2 regions of the Blautia liquoris genome follow, and region 2 is predicted to be linked to the other one. Evidence: a T-box and tRNA genes for the amino acid it is inferred to sense, from the RefSeq annotation. Region 2 holds a T-box; the other holds one or more tRNA genes.

Region 1 (11,319 bases), 220 kb from region 2:
GAATGCTTTCGGACAGCTGCGGAGCAAAATGAATTATATGCTCAAGGCAGAACTAAAGCGGGTGCAATCATTACCAACGCACCGGGATCGAGTTACAGCTCACAACATCAATGGGGGATCGCGTTTGATTTTTTCAAAAATGTGCGCGGTCATGAGTACGATGACAATGCATTTTTTACCCGTGTTTCGCAATTGGGTAGGACAATTGGCCTGGCTTGGGGCGGAGACTGGCACAGCATCGTGGATAAACCGCATTTGTACCTCCCGGACTGGGGATCCAATACGGGTATCCTGAAAAGTACGTATGGAACCTTTGAGAGTTTCAAGAAAACCTGGAGGAAAGCATCAATTACTCCGATTAAACCGGCTCAGCCAGTCGTGGAACCCCCCTGGAAAGCGACAGGAACTGCGACCTGTGGCGGAGATGGGGTCAGAGTGCGTATGATTCCGAATGGCAATGTGATCTTACAGTTAAACAAGGGTCAGCGATTTGAGGTCAATGGAGAAACGTCTGGAAAATGGGTAAAAATTAAGGCGCAGAACACGATCGGATGGATGCACAGCAATTACGTAAAATACGACAAACTTATCCTTAAAGAGGACGGCAAGTGGGGTGCAGATACGACCAGACGAGCACAGCAGATCTTTGGTTTGCCACAGGACGGCGTTATCAGTAACCAATTAAACTTCTATAAATCCATATGTCCCGGGATTTTATCCGCACAGTGGAGTAATGCAAAAAAGGGCGGATCACAGCTTGTACGTGCAATGCAGGCATGGTTAGGTATACCACAGGACGGATACATCGGACCGGTATTTATAAAGGCTTTGCAAGGAAAAATGGGCAAGCGTCAAGATGGCGTATTGTCCAATCCGAGTCAATGCATTACTGCTTTTCAGCATTGGTGCAATCAGCAGTCTTAATAAATGTGTTCCGCTAGTAACACGTTAGTAACAAATTCTAAAACCCCTTAGTATAGCAAAGTTTCCGAAAACTTCCGAAACTCCTATAGATAAGCAAAGGAAGAGCCTGGCAGGGGAGCTGCCAGGCTCTTCGAGGGGAGTATAAATAATTAATAAGGGGTTATTAATTGTAAAAAAAATTTTTTGAAGGGTAAATTCTTTTTACATTGGTAATTATAATACATAATTTGGAAAATTGCAACAAATTAATTATGTGAATAATCTCTAAACATTTGCTCCGATTTTCGGTAAAAGTACTATTTTCGAAATGCTTTTCGGCTGAATCCGGGTATGGAGATCAGAATTGGGTATAATGATATGGACAGAATCAGTCCGGATATTCCCTGAATGAGATTTGCCGGTATGCTGGCCAGCGCTCCTTTGACTCCATAAAAAAACATTTCAAAAAGATAATACCCTCCGCTGATAACTGCCATATCAATAAGTCCGCACAAAAAAACTGCGAGATAACAGGATTTACGGGACTTGGCGAGGTATTCATAGACATATCCGCATAGCAGTGCTGTGATGCCCTTTATTAAAAAAGTGGCAGGTGAATAGAAAAAATATCCTCCGATAATATCGGCCATAGCAGAACCAATTCCGGCAGATAAAGAGCCATACATGGGGCCTAAGAAGATTCCGGATAAAATTACGATGGAATCTCCAGGATGGATATAACCGCCCGTTCCGGGCGTTGGTATCCTGATAACCATTGTGGCGATACAGGTCAACGCTGCAAAGAGTGCAGCATAAATTAAATTTTTAAATTTTTTGTCCAAAACACGAAACCTCCTTGGTACAGTATTACCGCAAAAATCAATTTTTTGCATATACACAGTATAACGCAGAAGAATTGATTTAACCAGCACGTGACAAATTTTTCATGAATTATTTTTTGATCTTTAAGCATACTAAGAGCGTAACATCATAAAAGGAGGAAACAAAACTATGAGTAAGAATTATAGTAGCAATAACTACAGCAAAAATAACGCTAATAATGCGTATAACACAAGCAATGAATCCAATGCTTACAACACAAGCAACGAATCCAATTCGAATGCGTATAATACAAGCAATGAATCCAATGCGAACAACTGTGGAAGCAACGCAACATCAAAGAACTATACTTCAAAGAACACAACATCCAAGAACTATACTTCTAAGAATGCGACTTCAAAAAATGCAACATCCAAAAATGCTTCAAACAAGAATACAACTTCTAAAAATTCTTACAACGGCACAAACAAGAATGCATATGAATCAGATGCATTCGATGACAGATACTAAATAACAGCAAATTCTTAAATGGTGAATGACAAAGGCGGACTCTTTGCTTATTGCAGGCGAAGGGTTCGCTTTTATGACTTTTGAACTCAGTGTATCATAGTATAATAAAAAGAGGTTTGATGATATGAGATGTCTGGGGATGATTTCTGCTGACGAAGTGGATCGGTACATCGATCACCCGGATGTATTGATAATAGATTTACGTTGCCAGGAAGAATATATGCAGATGCATATTGAAGGAGCCTGTAATATTCCTTACGATGAGTTTGAATGCTTATGTTTGCCGCGAGATAGACTAATTGTGCTTTATTGTGATCGTGGGGCAGCCAGCCTTATTAAGGGAAGGGAACTCGCCAGATGTGGATATCGTGTGCAGTCTGTCACGGGGGGGATCCATGCATACAGGGGGAGACATCTGGTCAAGGGAGAATAAGATGCAGGACAGCAAAAGGGCAGTAAACTCAATCGAAGCCAGGATTCTTTGATTACTGTTCTTTTTGCTGCCATATTTAAACCCTTTAAAAGACCTTGTCGAGTTTTGAATTTTACTGTATACTATTTCTATGTATTCATTGACTTTATAAGACACGAAAGGATTGATTCATCTATGAAATATATGATAGCTTCGGATATTCATGGATCCGCATATTACTGCAGGAAGATGCTGGATGCTTACAAGAAAGAAAAGGCAGACCGGCTGGTACTTCTTGGGGATCTTTTATATCATGGTCCGCGCAATGATCTGCCGAAAGATTATGCTCCAAAGCAGGTGATTGCCATGCTTAATGAGAATAAACATGATATATTGGCGATCCGGGGAAACTGTGATGCCGAGGTAGACCAGATGGTACTGGAATTTCCAATTATGGCGGATTATGGTGTCTTAATTGATGAGGGCAAAACCTTCTATCTCAGCCACGGGCATATCTATAATGAAGAACATATGCCGCCACTGCAAAAAGGTGATGTATTTCTCTATGGGCATACGCATATACTTCGGGCCGAAGATAAAGATGGACAGGTTTATTTGAATCCGGGAAGTGTATCCCTGCCAAAAGAAGGGAATGTACCAAGCTATGCGGTGTTGGATCATGGTACATTTTCAATCAGGGATTTTGACGAGAACACGATCAGACAACTGGAGATTTAGATGAAACAGATTATATTTGCAACGGGAAATTCAAATAAAATGGTTGAAATCCGAGAAATTTTGGAAACACTTAGTATTCCTGTGATTTCCATGAGGGAAGCTGGAATTGAGATGGATGTTGAAGAGAATGGCTCCACGTTTGAAGAGAATGCACTGATTAAGGCGAGAGCAGCTGCCTCGGCCGTTCATGACAGTGATACCTATGTACTTGCAGACGATTCGGGATTGGAGATTGACGTTCTAAATAAGGAACCAGGCATTTACTCAGCAAGATATATGGGAAAAGATACTTCTTACCACATCAAGAATCAAAATTTGCTCGAAAGAATGAAAGGGGTACCCAATAAAAAGAGAACTGCAAGGTTTATATGTGCCATTGCAGCTGTCTTGCCTGATGGATCAGAGATTACCACAAGAGGGGTGATCGAAGGCAAAATCGGTTATGAGGAACGTGGAGAGCGTGGATTTGGATACGATCCTATCTTCTATCTCCCGGATATGAGCAGAAGTACGGCTCAGCTTTCGCCGGATGAAAAGAATGCTATCAGCCATCGAGGAAGAGCATTGCAGGAAATGAGAAGAAAATTACAAGAAATCTGTTGACAAGGTAAACAAAAGATTGGTGAGGTGTAGGATGAAGATTTTAATTGTAAGTGATACACATGGCCAGGCGGAAAATTTATTGAGAGTACTTGACAGACAAGGACCAGTCGACTGCCTGATTCACTGCGGGGATATTGAAGGCCAGGAGAATTATTTTCGCACACTTACAGATGGCCCCTGCTACATGGTTGCCGGCAATAGTGACTGGGGGACAGACCTGAGAAGAGAACTGGAGTTTTCTCTGGATGACTACCGGGTATATCTGACACATGGGAACCAATTTGGAGTTTCTCTGGGAACGAAGCAGCTGAGAGATGAAGCAAAAAGCCGCAATATGCAGTTCGCAATGTTCGGACACACGCACAGACCGCTGATCGAGGATGCGGATCATCTGGTACTTATGAATCCCGGTTCATTAAGCTATCCCAGACAGCTGGGACGAAAGCCCAGTTATATTGTAATGGAGATTGACAAAAACCATGAGGCACATTACCAGATCCGCTATCTCGATTAATGGCGGAAGTTTTCAGAAATCTAAAAAAAGTGTTGACATTCCTCAGATGCTGTAATATACTATATCTTGCGTCAAGCGCTTTTGGTAGTTTTCGGGGTGTGGCTCAGCTTGGCTAGAGCGCCTGGTTTGGGACCAGGAGGCCGCAGGTTCAAATCCTGTCACCCCGATTACCGATTACATGCGGGTGTAGTTCAATGGTAGAACACCAGCCTTCCAAGCTGGATACGTGAGTTCGATTCTCATCACCCGCTTACGTGTTTGTAGCTCAGTTGGATAGAGCAACGGCCTTCTAAGCCGTGGGTCGGGGGTTCGAATCCCTTCAAGCACGTTTGGCTTTCTGCCAGTGAAAACAGTCGTTTTCATTTTCTAATAGTTATATGGTGGGTATAGCGCAGCTGGTCAAGCGCGCCAGATTGTGGCTCTGGAGACCATGGGTTCAAATCCCATTACCCACCCTGCCGTAGATGGCGAACGTTGGGCTATCGCCAAGCGGTAAGGCACAGCACTTTGACTGCTGCATACGCTGGTTCGAATCCAGCTAGCCCAGCTGATACAGGGAGCATTAGCTCAGGTGGTAGAGCACTTGACTTTTAATCAAGTTGTCCGGGGTTCGAATCCCCGATGCTTCATAAAAGCAAGTCTGTGAAGGCTTGCTTTCGTTATTACAGGAGAAGTATTTTTTAATATCGATTTGTTCTTAGGTCAGCGGTCATGGCGGAATTGGCAGACGCGCAAGATTTAGGTTCTTGTGTTACGACGTGAGGGTTCAAGTCCCTCTGACCGCATTTTATAACAAATGTATTGAGGTCTTTCGAATTTTTTGTTATACTAAAGATAAGATATCGCAATGAGCGCAGTAATTCATAAGTATCATCACTGAAGACATTAAGACATCATGCAGTAAAAGGAATCCTTTCATGAAAATCTCTTTGAATACTATCCCCAAAGATATGAAACCAACATCATTAATTAATCGAATAAAGGAGTTTAAATATGACAAAAGCGCAATATGAGTCTTTGCAGCTTGGAAAACTAAAAGAATTGGCAAAAGCCAGAGGCATGAAAAGAATATCGACCTTGAAAAAACAGGAGTTGATACAACGTATGCTTGAAGAAGACGAAAAAGAAGAGAAAAAAGCAGATTCCGGCGCACAACCGACAACAGAGACTTTACAAAGCCCGCAGGAGACACAGACGGTACCTAATACACAGGAAGCAAAACCATCAGCAAGAAAAGAAAGTTTGAATACATCTCAGGATTCTCCCAAAACACAGAGCCACAGTCCGCATGCACCTCGGGTATCACATGCGACACCGAACTCACATAATCTACATCCATCACCGAATCAAAATACACAACAAAATTCTCATGATTCACAAAATGACCGTACAACACAAAATCCTCATCAAAGACCGGTAAATGATGGCGAAGAACACTCAAAAAAAGATTTTGAAAGACTGGACAGCGGCGAAGAAGTAGGGGGGATTTTGGAAGTAATGTCTGACGGATATGGATTCATCCGTTCTGATAATTTCCTTCCTGGTGAAAATGACGTCTATGTCGCACCATCACAGATTCGCAGATTTCATCTCCGGACCGGGGATATTCTAAGAGGGAATACCCGAATTAAGTCGTTAAACGAAAAGTTTTCAGCTCTGCTTTATGTCAAATCGATTAATGATCTTCCGCCGGCTATGAGTATCCGAAGAATGAATTTCGAAGATATGACACCTATTTTTCCAAATAAGAGAATATATCTGGAACGCCCGGACGGGACTATGGCTATGCGTATTGTAGATCTGGTGAGTCCTATCGGAAAAGGACAGCGCGGAATGATTGTATCCCCTCCAAAAGCAGGAAAGACCACGCTTCTCAAAGATGCTGCAAAATCCATCTTAAAAAATAATCCTGAAATGAACCTGATGATTGTACTGATCGATGAAAGACCGGAGGAAGTGACAGATATTAAAGAGGCGATCTCAGGTCCGAACGTGGACGTGATTGCATCTACCTTTGATGAACTGCCGGATCATCATAGAAGAGTATCAGAGATGGCGATTGAGCGTGCGAAACGTCTCGTGGAAAGCAAAAAGGATGTGGTCATTTTCATAGACAGTATCACCAGACTGGCCCGTGCTTACAATCAGACTGTACCACCGAGCGGAAGGACATTATCAGGAGGTCTGGATCCGGCCGCACTTCATATGCCAAAACGATTTTTCGGGGCAGCCCGTAATATGCGTGAGGGAGGAAGTCTGACGATACTTGCCACCGCACTTGTGGATACTGGAAGCAAGATGGATGATGTGGTATACGAAGAGTTTAAGGGAACTGGAAATATGGAACTGGTTTTAGATCGAAAACTTCAGGAAAAGAGAGTATTTCCTGCTATTGATGTTGTTAAATCGGGAACCAGAAGAGAAGATCTTCTTCTTTCCAGTGCAGAGCAGGATGCGGTGAACATCATACGAAAAGCATTAAACGGAATGAAGTCTGATGAGGCTGCGGAAAACCTTATGAATATCTTTGCCCGTACCCGGACAAATGAGGAAGTTGTGGCTAGAATTCGCAGGAAAAGGATTATCTAAAACCACTTGCATAAAAAAATAAAACATGCTATAATTTATTAGCTATTTAAATTAGAAGTAATGTGGCAGTTGCCGCAAGTAGATAACATATCGTAGAAGAGGTGAAAGAAATGAAACAAGGAATCCATCCGGCTTACCATCAGGCAACCGTTACCTGCAACTGTGGTAATACATTTACAACAGGATCTACAAAAGAAGACATTCATGTTGAGATCTGTTCCAAATGTCATCCGTTCTTTACAGGACAGCAGAAAAATGCAGCGGCACGCGGACGTATTGAAAAATTCAATAAGAAATATGGTATCAAATAATAGATATTGCATATTGAGACTTGGGTTGAGGTTGGAAAATCTCAGCCCCTTTTCTTATAAAAAGTTCATCCGAGAGCTGTCAGGGTGGACAGACAGGACATCAATCCGGATAGTAAAGGAAACAGATTATGAAATCATCTAATATCGGCGGTCAGGCTGTTATGGAAGGAATAATGATGCGTCACGGGGATTCTTATTCCATTGCGGTTCGAAAACCAGATCATGAAATTGAGGTCAGGGTAAAACCATACCAGAGCCTGATTCAGAATAAAAAAATATTAAGCCTTCCGATTATCCGTGGGGCAATAAGCTTTTTCGATTCTCTAATTATTGGAACAAAGTGCTTGATGTATTCGGCAAGCTTTTTCGAGGATGAAGAAGAGGATGATAAGGAGAAAGCAAAAAAAACGGAGGAAGAACAGAAAAGGCAGGAAAAATGGCTTATGTATGGCACTGTGGGGTTTTCCATTGTGCTCTCGGTGGCCATATTTATGATGCTTCCGTACTTCCTCACGAATCTGCTGCGGCATTTGATATCGTCTCATGTCATTCTATCTCTTGTGGAATCAGTGGTGCGAGTTGCAATCTTTCTTTTGTACCTGTTTATAGTTTCGCATATGAAAGATATACAGAGGACGTTTGAGTATCACGGTGCGGAACATAAGTGTATTAACTGTATTGAGCACGGCCATGCACTCACAATTGAAAACGTCAGGGACAGTTCAAGAGAACATAAACGCTGCGGAACTAGTTTCCTGTTCTATGTGATGATTGTAAGTGCCATATTATTGATGTTTGTTCGTGTGAATTCTCCCGTACTTCGTATCGTGGTGAGACTGCTTTTACTTCCAGTAATTGCAGGCATATCTTATGAAATTATCCGAATGGCAGGCCGCAGTGACAATAAGTTTGTTAATGCATTAAGCAAACCAGGGCTGATGATTCAGCACATGACAACTCGTGAGCCGGACGAAGAAGAGATTCAGGTTGCGATCGAGGCGGTGGAAGCAGTCTTCAACTGGAAGACTTATCTGGCAGAGAATTTTGATTATGACATAGAAGACGGTGAGGGGAAAAAATCATTTTCCGAAGCGTATGAGTGAAAAGATAGAAGTACTGACTTCGCTGAAGTCCTGGAAAGAATATGGTGAAATTACTCTGAGGATGGCTGGGATCCCTGATTATAAAGTGGATGCCTGGCTTTTGATGGAGTATGTATGCAATATTAATAAGAGCTATTACTATCTGCATATGGACCGCCCTATGGATAAATCCGATGCAATAGAATATCAAAAACTGATTGACAGAAGATCCAGACACGTTCCGCTGCAGTACCTGACGAGAGAAGCCTGGTTCTATGATCAGCCGTTTCTTGTAAATGAGGCGGTTTTAATTCCCAGACAGGATACGGAAACTCTGGTGGAAGAATCGTTAAAATACCTGAAACCCCACAACAGTGTCCTTGATCTTTGTACTGGAAGTGGCTGTGTAATCCTTACACTGATTCGGCATGCGTCTGTGATTGGAACAGGAAGTGACGTGTCAGAAGAGGCACTTACAGTGGCAATGGAGAATGCCAATAGACAAAAAGTGAATAATTGTGCGTTCATCCTCAGTGATCTCTTTGACAAGATCAATGGAACCTACGACATGATCACGGCCAATCCGCCTTATATTCCGACAAAGGATATCAAAGGTCTCATGAGGGAAGTCAGTGAACACGAACCAATTCTGGCATTGGATGGACATGAGGATGGCCTGTATTTCTATAGAAAGATTGCAGATGAGGCACGTGGATATCTGAAAAGCGGAGGGCGCCTTGTCATGGAGATCGGATACGATCAGCCAGATTTGGTAAAGGATATATTATTTCAGAATGGATATAGAGATATAAAGATAATCAGAGATCTTGCCGGACTTCCGCGCGTGATGTCAGCAAGGTGGTCATAAAATAAGTAAAGGAGAACCTAATGTTTGATAAACTAGACGATATTTCAATTCGCCTGGAAGAAATTTTGCGTCAGTTAGCCCAGCCCGACGTGGCCGCTGATTCGGCCAGATTTCAAAAGTTAATGAAAGAACAGGCGGAATTGCAGCCAATTGCAGATGCCTATCAGGAATATAAGAACAACCGTCAGGTCATCGAGGACAGCATCTCCATGTTGGAAGGCGAAAAGGATGATGAAATGCGTGAAATGCTCAAAGAAGAGCTGTTCGATGCAAAAAAACAGACGGAACAACTTGAGGACAAACTGAAGCTCCTGCTTCTTCCGAAAGACCCGAACGATCACAAGAATGTCATCGTTGAAATCCGAGCAGGTGCCGGAGGAGATGAGGCGGCGCTGTTTGCAGCCGAAGTCTATCGTATGTATGTTAAATATGCTGAAAACCGTAACTGGAGGACAGAGATGATCAGTGTGAATGAGAATGGAATTGGAGGCTTTAAAGAAGTCACATTCATGATTAACGGTACTGGCGCATATTCCAGGATGAAGTATGAGAGTGGTGTTCACAGGGTACAGCGTGTACCCGAGACCGAGAGCGGCGGAAGAATCCACACGTCCACAATTACAGTGGCGATCATGCCAGAGGCAGAGGAAATAGATTTTCACCTTGACATGAAGGACTGCAAGTTCGATGTGTTCCGTGCATCTGGAAATGGCGGTCAGTGTGTCAATACTACAGATTCAGCTGTGCGTCTGACTCATATACCGACAGGGATTGTTATATCTTGCCAGGATGAAAAATCACAGCTCAAGAACAAGGACAAAGCCTTAAAGGTTCTGCGTTCCCGCCTTTATGATATGGAACTTGAGAAGCAGCATGATGCAGAGGCCGAGGCAAGGAGAAGCCAGGTCGGATCGGGTGATCGTTCGGAAAAGATCAGAACGTATAACTTTCCACAGGGAAGAGTGACCGATCATCGGATCAAACTGACACTTCACAAACTTCAGGAAGTATTAGACGGAGACTTGGATGATCTGATCGACAGTTTAATTGCCGCAGATCAGTCCGCAAAACTCAGCAGTCTGGAAAATACTGCATGAATTCTCGACACGAATAAGTAGGAGAGGGAAGCAAAAAAAGATAAAGCATGAGGAGAGAGATATCATGAAAAAAACATCATTGGTGATTATGGCAGCCGGAATTGGCAGCCGTTTTGGCAAAGGAATTAAACAGCTGGAACCAGTGGGGCCATGTGGAGAGGTGATCATGGATTATTCGATACACGATGCGCTGGAGGCAGGATTTAATAAAGTAATCTTTGTAATTCGAAAAGATCTTGAAGAGGATTTTAAACAGATGATCGGACACAGGATTGAACAGCTGACAGAGGTGCAATATGCTTATCAGGAGTTGGATGATCTACCAGAAGGATTCGAGAAACCAAAAAAGAGAACGAAGCCCTGGGGGACAGGGCAGGCGGTTCTCTGTGCAAAAGATGTTATTCATGAACCGTTTGCCGTCATTAATGCTGATGATTATTATGGAAAAGAACCCTTTGTGAAGCTGCACAAGGACCTGACTTGCGAGCATACTATAGAAAAGGGTGTTCACCCTGTCAGCATGGCTGGATTTGTGCTGGAAAATACACTCAGTGACAACGGCGGAGTGACCCGTGGGGTCTGTACGACCGATGAACGGGGGAATCTGATAGGAATCAATGAAACCTCCAATATTGTAAAGACAGCTCAGGGTGCTGCAGTACAGGACGAAAAAGGCTTTACTCCACTCGACCCCGAATCCTTGGTGTCCATGAATATGTGGGGACTGCGGCAGGAGTTCTTGGATGAACTTGAAGAAGGATTTGCCGAATTTTTAATAAATCATAAGGATGATGAAAAGACAGAATATCTTCTGCCAACCTTTATTGATGAACTTCTACATAAAGGCAGGGC
Region 2 (11,319 bases):
GGCCAAGCCCGACCCTGGCAAGCCATGTGATTGACGATCTGTCAGATACGATTGATATGATCATAGACGGCGGAATGACAGATATTGGTCTGGAATCCACGATTGTAGATTTTACAGTTGGGGTTCCGACAATTCTGCGCCCCGGTTACATTAATCGAAAGATGCTTGTGGATGTATTAGGTGAGGTTTTGGTGGATCCGGGAATTCTGTCACCCAACAGCAGAGTAAGACCAAAAGCTCCGGGGATGAGATACAAACACTATGCTCCGAAAGGGGATCTTACCATTATTAAAGGATCGGAAGGTAAAGTTGCAGACAAGATTAATATGCTTGCTGCAAGATGTCTTGAAGACGGAAAAAAAGTCGGTGTGATCTGTACAGAGGAGACAAAGAAGAGATATCAGGTCGGTGACATCAAGTGTATCGGAACCCTCGCAAGTGAAGATACGATTGCCATGCATCTGTATCAGATTCTAAGAGAGTTTGACGATGACTGTGTGGAATATATTTATTCCGAGGCTTTTGATACGCCCAGAATGGGACAGGCCATTATGAATCGTCTTCTTAAGGCAGCCGGCCACAAAATGATTGAGGTGTAGTTGAGGTGACGTTGATTGAAACAATATGACAAATTAATATTTGTGGATTCCGACGATACCACACGCGCTCCCATGGCCAAGGCTATTATGAAGAGCAAGGTTATGATGGGAAAGCTTGAGATTCTGTCTAGAGGGCTTGTGGTCCTCTTTCCGGAACCCATAAACCAAAAAGCAGAGGCCGTGCTTATCAGCAATGGCTATAATACGAAAGATCACTCGGCAATTCCGTTTACGCAGGAAGATATCGATGACAGAACACTGATACTCACGATGGAAGATGATCAAAAAGATAAGATCTGGGCAAGTTTCGAGCATGCCATGAATGTCTGGACGATTGCGGAGTTCGCTGGGCAGAGCGGGGATGTCAGAACTCTCTATGGAGAACCGCTGGCTGCCTATGGAAAATGTTATGAAAATCTCGAAAATCTGATTTCCGAGATAGTGATACAACTGAACGAGGAGGAATTACGAAAATGATAGCACTTGGATGTGATCACGGTGGTTATGACCTGATGCAGGAAGTGAAGAATTATCTTGATGAGGGGAAGCTGGAATATAAAGATTTCGGCTGTTATGGTACCGAATCTGTTGATTATCCGGATTATGCGAAAAAAGTGTCGCAGGCGATTGTCAGCGGCGAATGTGACAAGGGAATATTGATCTGTGGAACCGGTATTGGAGTATCCATTACGGCCAACAGGATTCCGGGGATCCGTGCGGCACTCTGCACGGATTGTTACTGCGCGGAAATGACAAGGTTACACAACGATGCCAATGTACTCGCCATGGGCGGCCGTGTGGTCGGTCCGGGCCTTGCGGTCAAGATTGTAGAAACATTCCTGAATACGGCGTTTTCAGATGAAGACCGCCATAAGAGAAGAATACAGAAGATAGAGAACTGCTAAGAACGAGCAATAAAAACATACGTTAAAAGGAGAAAAGAAAATGGCAAAAATCGTAGTAATGGATCACCCTTTAATTCAGCACAAGATCGGAATCATCCGGAGAACGGAGACCAGCTCGAAAGAGTTCCGGGAGATGATCAGTGAGATAGCAATGCTGATGTCGTTTGAGGCGACCAGAGAATTACCATTAGTCGATATTGATATTGAAACTCCTATTGGAAAAACCACAGCAAAAGAGCTGGCAGGAAAGAAAATGGCAGTTGTTCCGATCCTGCGGGCTGGTCTTGGCATGGTAGAAGGCATGTTGGCTATGATACCGGCAGCGAAAGTAGGACATATTGGTTTATATCGTGATCCCGAAACTCTAGAGCCGGTTGAATACTACTGTAAGCTTCCTTCTGATATTGCCAGCCGTGAAGTATTCGTAATTGATCCGATGCTTGCGACAGGTGGTTCAGCCTCAGCGGCAATTACGATGCTGAAGGAGAAAGGTGCAAAGAAGATTCACTTTATGTGCATCATCGCGGCACCGGAAGGTGTCAAAAGAATGCAAAAAGAGCATTCGGATGTGGATATCTACATCGGTGCCCTTGATGAGAAATTGAATGACCATGGATATATTGTACCTGGTCTTGGAGACGCAGGCGATCGTATCTTCGGGACCAAATAAAAATACGTGCATGTGTGAGCACGAAGTGTAACAAAGTGGCAGTATGCCATGGGAGATTTTTATGAGCGAAAAAAGAAATGATTATATATCATGGGATGAATATTTTATGGCAGTCGCAAAGCTTGCGGGTATGCGTTCGAAGGATCCACACTCGCAGGTAGGAGCCTGTATAGTAAGTCCTGATAACAAGATCCTCTCCATGGGTTATAATGGACTGCCGACCGGCTGTTCGGATGACGAATTCCCGTGGGGAAGGGATGGTGAAGATCCGCTTAGAAGTAAGTATTACTATGTAACTCACAGTGAATTGAACGCAATCTTGAATTACCGTGGAGGAAGCCTGGAAGGGGCGAAGATGTATGTATCCCTTTTTCCCTGCAATGAATGCGCCAAGGCAATTATTCAGTCTGGGATTAAGACTGTGATCTATGACTGCGACAAGTACGACAAGACTCCCGAAGTCATCGCTTCCAAGATGATGTTCCAGGCTGCGAGAGTGAGTTTCCAAAAATATGAGCCTACACACAGAGAGATTACAATTACGGTGTAGACGAATCTGTTATAAGAAAGCACCATCAGAGAAATAAATCTTCTGATGGTGCTTTTAGAATTCTCTGCTTTAATAAGCACGTCCCCAGTATACCATTTTCTTCGCCGGTTTTCCACAGCAGATACAAGTTTTGCCGATAGGTTCTTGGTCAAAGGGGATGCAGCGGCTGGTAGCTCCGGTATCTTCTCTGATCTTGTCTTCACACGCCGCATCTCCGCACCACATTGCACGGACAAAGCCCGGTTTGCGTTCAATGGTGGCCTGGAATTCCGGATAGCTCTTTGCCTCATAGGTGTGAGAGTTGAGATGCTCTAATGCACGGGTATACATATCACTTTGAATCGTATCCAAAAGTTCCCCTGTCTTTTCGGGAAGTTCATCGAGGGAAACAATCATTTTTTCTCTGGTGTCACGGCGCACCAGGACAGCCTGATTTTTTTCGATATCCTTCGGTCCGAGTTCGATGCGAAGTGGAACACCTCTCATTTCCTGTTCGGAAAACTTCCATCCCGGGCTCTTGTCGGAATCATCAACTTTTACACGAATCGCTGCTTCTTTGAGGGATTTTTCCACTTCATGGGATTTCTCCATCACACCGTGGGCATCCTGGCGGATCGGAACAACCATAACCTGGGTTGGAGCGATTTTCGGCGGAAGTTTTAAGCCGCTGTTATCACCGTGCACCATAATGATGGCACCAATGATACGGGTGGACAGTCCGAATGATGTCTGATATACATATTGCAGCTTGTTGTCTTTGTCGGTATATTGAATATCATAGGCACGTGCGAAACCATCTCCGAAGTAATGACTGGTTCCGGACTGAAGGGCTTTTCCATCGTGCATCAGGGCTTCGATTGTATAGGTAGACTCAGCACCTGAGAATTTTTCCTTCTCAGTCTTTTGACCCTTAATTACAGGAATTGCAAGTACTTCTTCGCAGAAATCAGCGTAGACATTTAACATTTGAATGGTTCTTTCTTTGGCTTCTTCTGCAGTGGCATGGGCTGTATGCCCTTCCTGCCATAAAAACTCTCTGGAGCGTAGGAATGGTCTCGTTGTCTTTTCCCAGCGGACAACCGAGCACCACTGATTGTATACCTTCGGAAGATCTCTGTGAGAGTGTATTTCCTTTGAATAGAAGTCACAGAATAATGTTTCCGAAGTAGGCCTTACGCATAGACGTTCCTGAAGCGGCTCAAGCCCCCCTTGAGTTACCCAGGCAACTTCCGGTGCGAATCCCTCCACATGATCCTTTTCTTTTTCCAGAAGGCTTTCCGGAATGAAGATAGGAAGATACACATTTTCCACACCGGTTTCTTTAAAACGGCGGTCAACTTCGTTTTGGATGTTTTCCCAGATTGCATAGCCTGCAGGTTTGATGACCATACAGCCCTTTACACTGGTATAATCCGTAAGTTCGGCCTTCAGCACAACATCTGTGTACCACTTTGCAAAATCATCTTCCATGGAAGTGATTGCTTCTACAAGTTTCTTTTCCTTTGCCATAAAAATCTCCCTTTCAGTAAGATAAAAGCAGCATTGACATAAAAAAACCATCGCATCCCTGCAAAAGGGACCGATAGTTATTCTTCGGCGGTACCACCCTGATTAGCTGTTAATTTATCTCACAACTCTCTTTTCTACGCTTTAACGCAGCAGCTACGTTCTGTTTTCACAGACAACTCCAAGGTGGGTTCCATGCATTCCAAACAGGATCTTTCACCGGACGAATCCCTCTCTGCAGATGATCGTGCATGTACTGTTCCTTTTCAACGTCAATTACATGTGATAAGTGTAAGATATGAAGGGAAGTTTGTCAAGAGGGCACTTGAAAAAACCTGTGAATTGTATGTGTGTTTGTTTGCAGTTGTGAACTGCGTGTAGTATGTTATACTATAATGGAAGCTTTGATAAAGGAGGCGCGCTTATGAACTACCAGGAAATAAATTCAAAAGTAATTGACAGCTGGGTCAAAGAAGGCTGGGAATGGGGAAAACCGATTTCCCACGATATTTATGAGGATGCGAAAAAAGGTATCTGGGATGTTCTGCTGACGCCGACCAGGTATGTACCTCATGAGTGGTTTGGAGAACTTCAAGGGAAGAAAGTCCTTGGACTCGCCAGTGGAGGCGGACAGCAGATACCAATATTTACAGCTCTCGGATCGGAATGCACCGTTCTGGATTATTCTGAAAAGCAGTTGGAGAGTGAGCGGTTGGTGGCAGGCAGGGAAGGGTATTCTGTTCGTATCATCAAGGCAGATATGACAAAAAGACTGCCATTTTCTGATGCCGAATTCGACGTGATTTTTCATCCGGTGTCAAACTGCTATGTTGAAGAAGTACAACCAATTTTTAAAGAATGTTATCGGGTATTAAAGTCTGGTGGGATTTTTCTGGCAGGGCTTGATAATGGGATAAATTATATCTTTGATGATGATGAGAAAATTCTTGTCAATACATTGCCTTTTAACCCACTGAAAGATGAAAACCAGATGAATCAACTTAATGAGTCAGATTGCGGGGTACAGTTTTCTCACACCCTGGAGGAACAGATTGGCGGACAGCTAGAGGCTGGTTTTATTCTCACAGACCTATATGAGGATACCAATGGTACCGGAAATCTGCATGAGCATAACATACCAACCTTTTTTTCAACAAGGGCAATAAAACTATAAGAAATATAAAGGAGCGGCAGTCTATGCTGGATGCATATCCATCCCTGCAGAATATGTATCAAAGAGAAAGCAGGGTTACACCTCCGAGGATGGCACTATACAAGTCAACCCCAAACGCATCGGCTTTGGAATTAGGGGTTAAAAAAATATTCCTCTCATATAGTATATGGGAGGTTTTATTATGGTTTTTAAGATTAACAAAAAGAAGGTTCTATTATGTATTAGCATTTTCCTTTGCATGATAATCGTACTGATTGTGTTCATAATTTCAACCAGTTCTAATGATAATATAATGTCAGGAGGCAGATTACACCCTTCTTTACACACAATTATGGCAGAAGCATTACCCATTTCAAATCAGCAGGATACAAAGATTAGTGAGCGATTTCAAAGACCATCAAAACAATTGCCGTTACCTGATCACTATTCATTTCATGACTTTGAAAAAGAAAATGACGAGCCGCCGCTTATAAATAAAAAATTTGAAACTCCCGAAGATTTATTGCTTGCATATTACGGGATACTTAGAGCTGCCTCAAATATGTTAGGATATTCCGGTGGGTGTGGTTCTATTGGCGAATCAGGGCTGCCATATCCTTATGCATATGAGCTTCTTACAAAGGAAAAGCAAAAGGAAATATCTTTAGATCAATTTATCGATTCATTTAAGGGCATTGGTTATACAACACTTTTAAAAATAGTTCCCGCCTATGCCCCTCCGGATACTCCGGAAAACATAAAATATTATTTGATTGAAATTGAATTAATAACGGGGCCAAAGGCAAATAATGATAAAGAATATAATAAAGGTTCTTATTTTGCATATTATTATGGATTGGTTACAGTAGAAAAAACGCCAAAGGATGGCTGGAAAATAAAAGATATTGACTACATACCCGAGGATTTTTTGTGCGCTCCTGTACATAGTTGGTTTTATTTGTCTGATGCAGTGGTTCAAATTGTTTATGAGGATAATATGAAAATCGTTGAAAAAATAGACAGGACAAAACAAAAAGGTGATATGATATATATCTATGCTTCGGGGAATGGCAGGCAATATAGGTTTGATTTTATCAGGCTTACCAATGGTTATGACATTTTGCTCCATGAAAATGTGTTTGAAAATGGAGTGTGGAAAGAAGTACAATTATTAACGGATGACTGGAAAGATTTCAAACTTACAATTAATAACAGTCAAATAATGTCTTCCATTCTGTGAGTGGGTGTGGAATATGTTAAGCGGCGGACTGGTTCAGGATATTTGAAGTAAATAGACAGCAGAGTTAATCACGATATATGGGACGTACAGCAGGACGGGATTTGAATCCGTCCTGTTTTACTTTTGACCCTTACAATAAGATATATAAGAAATCAAGATTGTGTTTGATATTATTTGTGATATAAGGTAAAATAAAGAAAATTGACAAGCGGTTTTACTATTATGGAGGAAATTGGATTGAAATTAAAATTACCGGCAAGTGTGGATGCGATTATTAGCAGTCTTCAGGCAAAAGGGTATGAAGCTTATGCCGTAGGCGGCTGTGTCCGTGACTATATTTTGAACCGAAAACCAGACGACTGGGATATTACCACTTCTGCGACACCCTGGCAGGTAAAGGAGATTTTTAACCGGACCATTGATACTGGTCTGCAGCATGGAACCGTGACGGTGCTTTTTGGCGGGAATGCACATGAAGTGACGACTTATCGTATCGATGGTGATTATGAAGATGGAAGGCATCCAAAGGAGGTTACATTTACTGCTTCTCTTGAGGAAGATTTAAAACGCAGAGATTTTACGATCAATGCGATGGCATATAATGACAAAGAAGGACTTGTCGACCTCTATGGAGGGCTTTCGGATCTGCAGAGAAGCTGTATTCGCTGCGTGGGTGATCCTGTAGAACGTTTTGGAGAGGATGCACTGAGAATTCTAAGGGCACTGAGATTCGCTGCTCAGTTAGATTTCAGTATAGAGCAGAACACCTATAACGCAATCCGTGGGATGGCTCATACGTTAAAAAAAATCAGTGCGGAGCGGATTGCTGCGGAACTGATCAAGCTTTTAACATCCGGACACCCGGAATATATGGAACATGCATATGATCTTGGAATTACAAGGGTGATTCTTCCAGAGTTTGACGCAATGATGCACACACCTCAGAATAATCCGCATCACTGTTATCCAGTGGGACGTCACACCATTGAAAGCCTGAAATACGTGCCCGCTGACAAAATTCTTCGGTTTACGATGCTCTTTCACGACATGGGAAAACCATCCTGCCGTGTCACAGACGCAGATGGAATTGATCATTTTAAAGGTCATGCTCAGGCTGGTATGGAGATTTCGCGTAAAGTGATGCAGAGGCTGAAAATGGACAATGATACGATCTATCAAGTGACGAATCTGATCAAGTGGCATGATTACCGGATGGAAGCGACACAGGAGAACGTCAGGGTCATGCTCAACAGGATTGGACCGGATCTTTTTTTGAAATGGCTGGATGTCCAGTATGCAGACACCATGGCTCAAAGTGGGTATTATCGGAAGGAAAAATTGCAGAGAATTACAGATGTAAAGAAGTGCTATGAAGAAGTGACAGATGCCGGACAGTGTTATTCTCTGAAAAACTTAAAACTAACAGGACAGGATCTGATTTCTATGGGAGTGAAACCCGGTCCCAGAATTGGACAGATGCTCAACCTGGCACTGGAACAAGTATTGAAATGTCCTGAGAAAAATCAGCGGGATTATCTTCTGTTTTATGCAGATACACTCATCGCTGAAGATAAAACAGACAAGTAATACAGCTGTTAGCATGATACCAATTCCCTTTGCATACGATAGAAAGACAAGGAATCTTCTATTGATGAAAAGGGGGAGCATGCGTGTACGATCGTGGTTTATGGATATTAGAACAGTATGGATTGACAGCAAAGACATCCTGCAAAGGCAGAGGCGTCATGCTTTACGAAACAGAAGAAGGGTGGGTCAGCATTAAGGATTGCAGCAGTACCGAGGGCAAACTTGCTTTACAGTACACGCTGATGGAGCAGGTAAAAGCTGCGGGATTCCCTTATCTGGACCGCCTTTTGAGAAATCTTGACGGGAACTTATTGTCTTATGACAGGGAGGACCATGCATACGTAGTCCGGGCCTGGTATTCCGGCAAAGAGTGTGACACTCGTTCTATCTCAGATATTGAGAAGGCGGTGGAAACTCTTGCATCTATACATAAAGCGATGCGCCTTGAAGTAAAAGAAGAGTATACAAGGGAAACTTTGATTCACGAATGCACACGGCATAATGCAGAGATAAGAAAAACCAGAAAATATATTCTCAAACGGAGAAAAAAGAACTCATTTGAAATGAACTTACTCTTTAGCGTTGAACCTTTTTTGGAGTGTGGCGAACAGATGGTGGAGGAACTAGAACATTCGGGCTATGAAACCTTAAGGGAACAGAATCTGAAGGCCGGCAGCATCTGCCACGGGGACTATAACCAACATAATGTATTATTTTCTGGAAACAGAACTATTGTGACGAACTTTGATAAGTGGAACTACGACATTCAGACGGCAGACCTCTATCATTTTATGAGAAAGATATTGGAAAAACACAACTGGGATATTGCGCTTGGTGTGGGGATGCTTGAGACCTATCAGAAAGTGAGACCCTTATCTGACGCTGAGCTTTACGATTTGAGACTTCGACTTTCCTATCCCTGGAAATTTTGGAAACTGGTCAATCATTATTCGAATAACAATAAGGTCTGGATTTCGGGGAAAAACATGGAAAAACTCGATCAACTTCAGGCACAATACGACAGTTGGCAGTATTTTTTGAAAAATGCTTTCTAGACATTCCCTTTTATTATGTTTTGGTATATAATCATCTGTATGAATGTCGATGATACCACGGACCTTGATTCTGGTATCATGTTATATACTATTACTATAAATGGAGGTATGTATGGACTATAAGGAGATTTATGAGTCGTGGTTAAACAACCCATATTTTGATGAGAAAACTAAGGATGAACTGCGTTCCATTGCCGATGATGATAAGGAGATCAAAGAACGCTTCTACAGAGATCTGGAATTTGGAACCGCAGGTCTGCGCGGCATCATCGGAGCAGGGACAAACCGCATGAATATCTATGTCATCCGCAAGACAACTCAGGGTCTGGCGAACTATATCCACTCTGTGGATGAAAAGTCAGGGGGTGTTGCAATCGCATACGATTCCCGGCATATGTCGCCGGAATTTGCCCGGGAGGCAGCTCTGTGTCTTGCTGCAAATGGAATCAAAGCATATATCTTTGAGTCGCTTCGCCCGACACCGGAGCTTTCCTTTGCTGTCCGGAAACTGGGATGTATTGCGGGAATCAATATCACCGCCAGTCATAACCCGCCGAAATATAACGGCTACAAGGTATATTGGCAGGATGGAGCACAGATTACACCTCCGCATGATACCGGGATCATGGCAGAGGTAAAAAAAGTGACCGACTTTAAAACCGTCAAGACCATGAGCAAAGAGGAGGCAAAAAAAGCCGGATTATATCAGGTCATCGGCTCTGAGATTGATGACACCTACATTACAGAGCTAAAAAAACAGGTTCTGCATATGGATGCCATCAAAGAGGCAGCAAAGGATCTCAAGATTGTTTATTCACCGCTTCACGGAACTGGAAATATACCCGCGAGACGTGTTCTTAAGGAACTTGGCTTTGAAAATGTCTATGTTGTAAAAGAGCAGGAGCTGCCAAATGGTGATTTTCCGACTGTGAGTTATCCGAATCCCGAAACGGACGAGGCATTCGACCTGGGTCTGCAGCTTGCAGAGGAAGTGGGAGCGGATTTGGTTCTGGCTACAGATCCGGATGCAGATCGTCTGGGTGTTCGAGTTCGCGATAAAAACGGTGAATATCATACTCTTACCGGCAATATGTCAGGATGCCTGCTTGCCGATTACGAAATTGGACAGAGGAAAGTGATAACCGGACTTCCGGATGACGGTGCATTAATCAAGACGATCGTGACGACGAATATGGCAGATGCGATTGCAGAATATTACCATGTCAGGCTGATTGAAGTTCTTACAGGATTTAAGTATATCGGGCAGCAGATCCTCGGATTCGAGAAAAGCGGAAAAGGAAGTTATTTATTTGGCTTTGAAGAGTCCTATGGATGTCTGATCGGTACGTATGCCCGTGATAAAGATGCGATTGTTGCAACTATGGCTCTGTGTGAAGCAGCGGCATACTATAAGACGAAGAATATGACGCTGTGGGATGCCATGATCTCGCTTTATGAGAGATATGGTTATTATAAAGATGAGATTTCCTCTATCACACTTGAGGGGATTGAGGGACTGGAAAAGATCGAGAAGATTATGTCAGCACTTCGAAAGAATCCTCCAAAAAAGCTGGGAAATTATAAAGTACACACATTTCGTGATTACGAAGAGGACAAGATAGTAAATGTGGGTACAGGAGTCATAAAACCCACCAACCTGCCCGCATCTAATGTTCTATATTTTGATTTAAGCGACGATGCCTGGCTTTGCGTGAGACCATCCGGGACCGAGCCAAAAGTTAAGATATATTATGGGGTGAAGGGGACCTCGCTTTGCGATGCCGATGAAAAATCCAAGGTTCTGGGCAAAGATGCCAAGGAGTTGATCGCACAGATGATGGAGTGACCTAAAAATAGGAAAAAACCTCTAAAAAGCTAAGAAATGCGGGAAATTCCTTGACAAATGAAGATACAGAGTATATAAATAATTGTAGAGTTAAATTAGATGAAAGTACAGGAGGAATCACTCATGAACAAAACAGAATTAGTTGCAGCTATCGCTGAGCAGACACAGTTATCAAAAAAAGACGCAGAGGCTGCTTTGAAAGCTTTTA

Evidence for each region. A T-box is a leader RNA that pairs with one kind of tRNA and senses whether it is charged. The one in region 2 lies ahead of proS (proline--tRNA ligase), so its partner is inferred to be a tRNA-Pro.
Region 1: it has a tRNA-Pro gene. The T-box ahead of proS (proline--tRNA ligase) is inferred to sense a tRNA for this amino acid. The anticodon was not compared.

The regions. Positions count from the first base shown of each region.
Region 1 covers NZ_CP063304.1:716,755-728,073, forward strand. The annotation lists gene INP51_RS03285 (M15 family metallopeptidase) at 1-924, shown strand, start outside; gene INP51_RS03290 (ECF transporter S component) at 1,221-1,745, opposite strand; gene INP51_RS03295 (hypothetical protein) at 1,915-2,253, shown strand; gene INP51_RS03300 (rhodanese-like domain-containing protein) at 2,378-2,686, shown strand; gene yfcE (phosphodiesterase) at 2,861-3,403, shown strand; gene INP51_RS03310 (XTP/dITP diphosphatase) at 3,404-4,006, shown strand; gene INP51_RS03315 (metallophosphoesterase family protein) at 4,038-4,520, shown strand; tRNA gene INP51_RS03320 (tRNA-Pro) at 4,613-4,687, shown strand; tRNA gene INP51_RS03325 (tRNA-Gly) at 4,701-4,771, shown strand; tRNA gene INP51_RS03330 (tRNA-Arg) at 4,775-4,848, shown strand; tRNA gene INP51_RS03335 (tRNA-His) at 4,901-4,975, shown strand; tRNA gene INP51_RS03340 (tRNA-Gln) at 4,996-5,067, shown strand; tRNA gene INP51_RS03345 (tRNA-Lys) at 5,077-5,149, shown strand; tRNA gene INP51_RS03350 (tRNA-Leu) at 5,226-5,305, shown strand; gene rho (transcription termination factor Rho) at 5,514-7,109, shown strand; gene rpmE (50S ribosomal protein L31) at 7,220-7,420, shown strand; gene INP51_RS03365 (DUF1385 domain-containing protein) at 7,549-8,523, shown strand; gene prmC (peptide chain release factor N(5)-glutamine methyltransferase) at 8,516-9,370, shown strand; gene prfA (peptide chain release factor 1) at 9,391-10,467, shown strand; gene INP51_RS03380 (sugar phosphate nucleotidyltransferase) at 10,532-11,319, shown strand, end outside.
Region 2 covers NZ_CP063304.1:936,217-947,535, forward strand. The annotation lists gene INP51_RS04240 (L-threonylcarbamoyladenylate synthase) at 1-599, shown strand, start outside; gene INP51_RS04245 (arsenate reductase/protein-tyrosine-phosphatase family protein) at 615-1,076, shown strand; gene rpiB (ribose 5-phosphate isomerase B) at 1,073-1,504, shown strand; gene upp (uracil phosphoribosyltransferase) at 1,545-2,174, shown strand; gene INP51_RS04260 (deoxycytidylate deaminase) at 2,236-2,724, shown strand; gene proS (proline--tRNA ligase) at 2,794-4,233, opposite strand; T-box leader at 4,296-4,509, opposite strand; gene INP51_RS04270 (class I SAM-dependent methyltransferase) at 4,655-5,404, shown strand; gene INP51_RS04275 (hypothetical protein) at 5,428-5,646, shown strand; gene INP51_RS04280 (hypothetical protein) at 5,736-6,623, shown strand; gene INP51_RS04285 (CCA tRNA nucleotidyltransferase) at 6,861-8,210, shown strand; gene INP51_RS04290 (CotS family spore coat protein) at 8,294-9,265, shown strand; gene INP51_RS04295 (phospho-sugar mutase) at 9,378-11,111, shown strand; gene INP51_RS04300 (HU family DNA-binding protein) at 11,211-11,319, shown strand, end outside.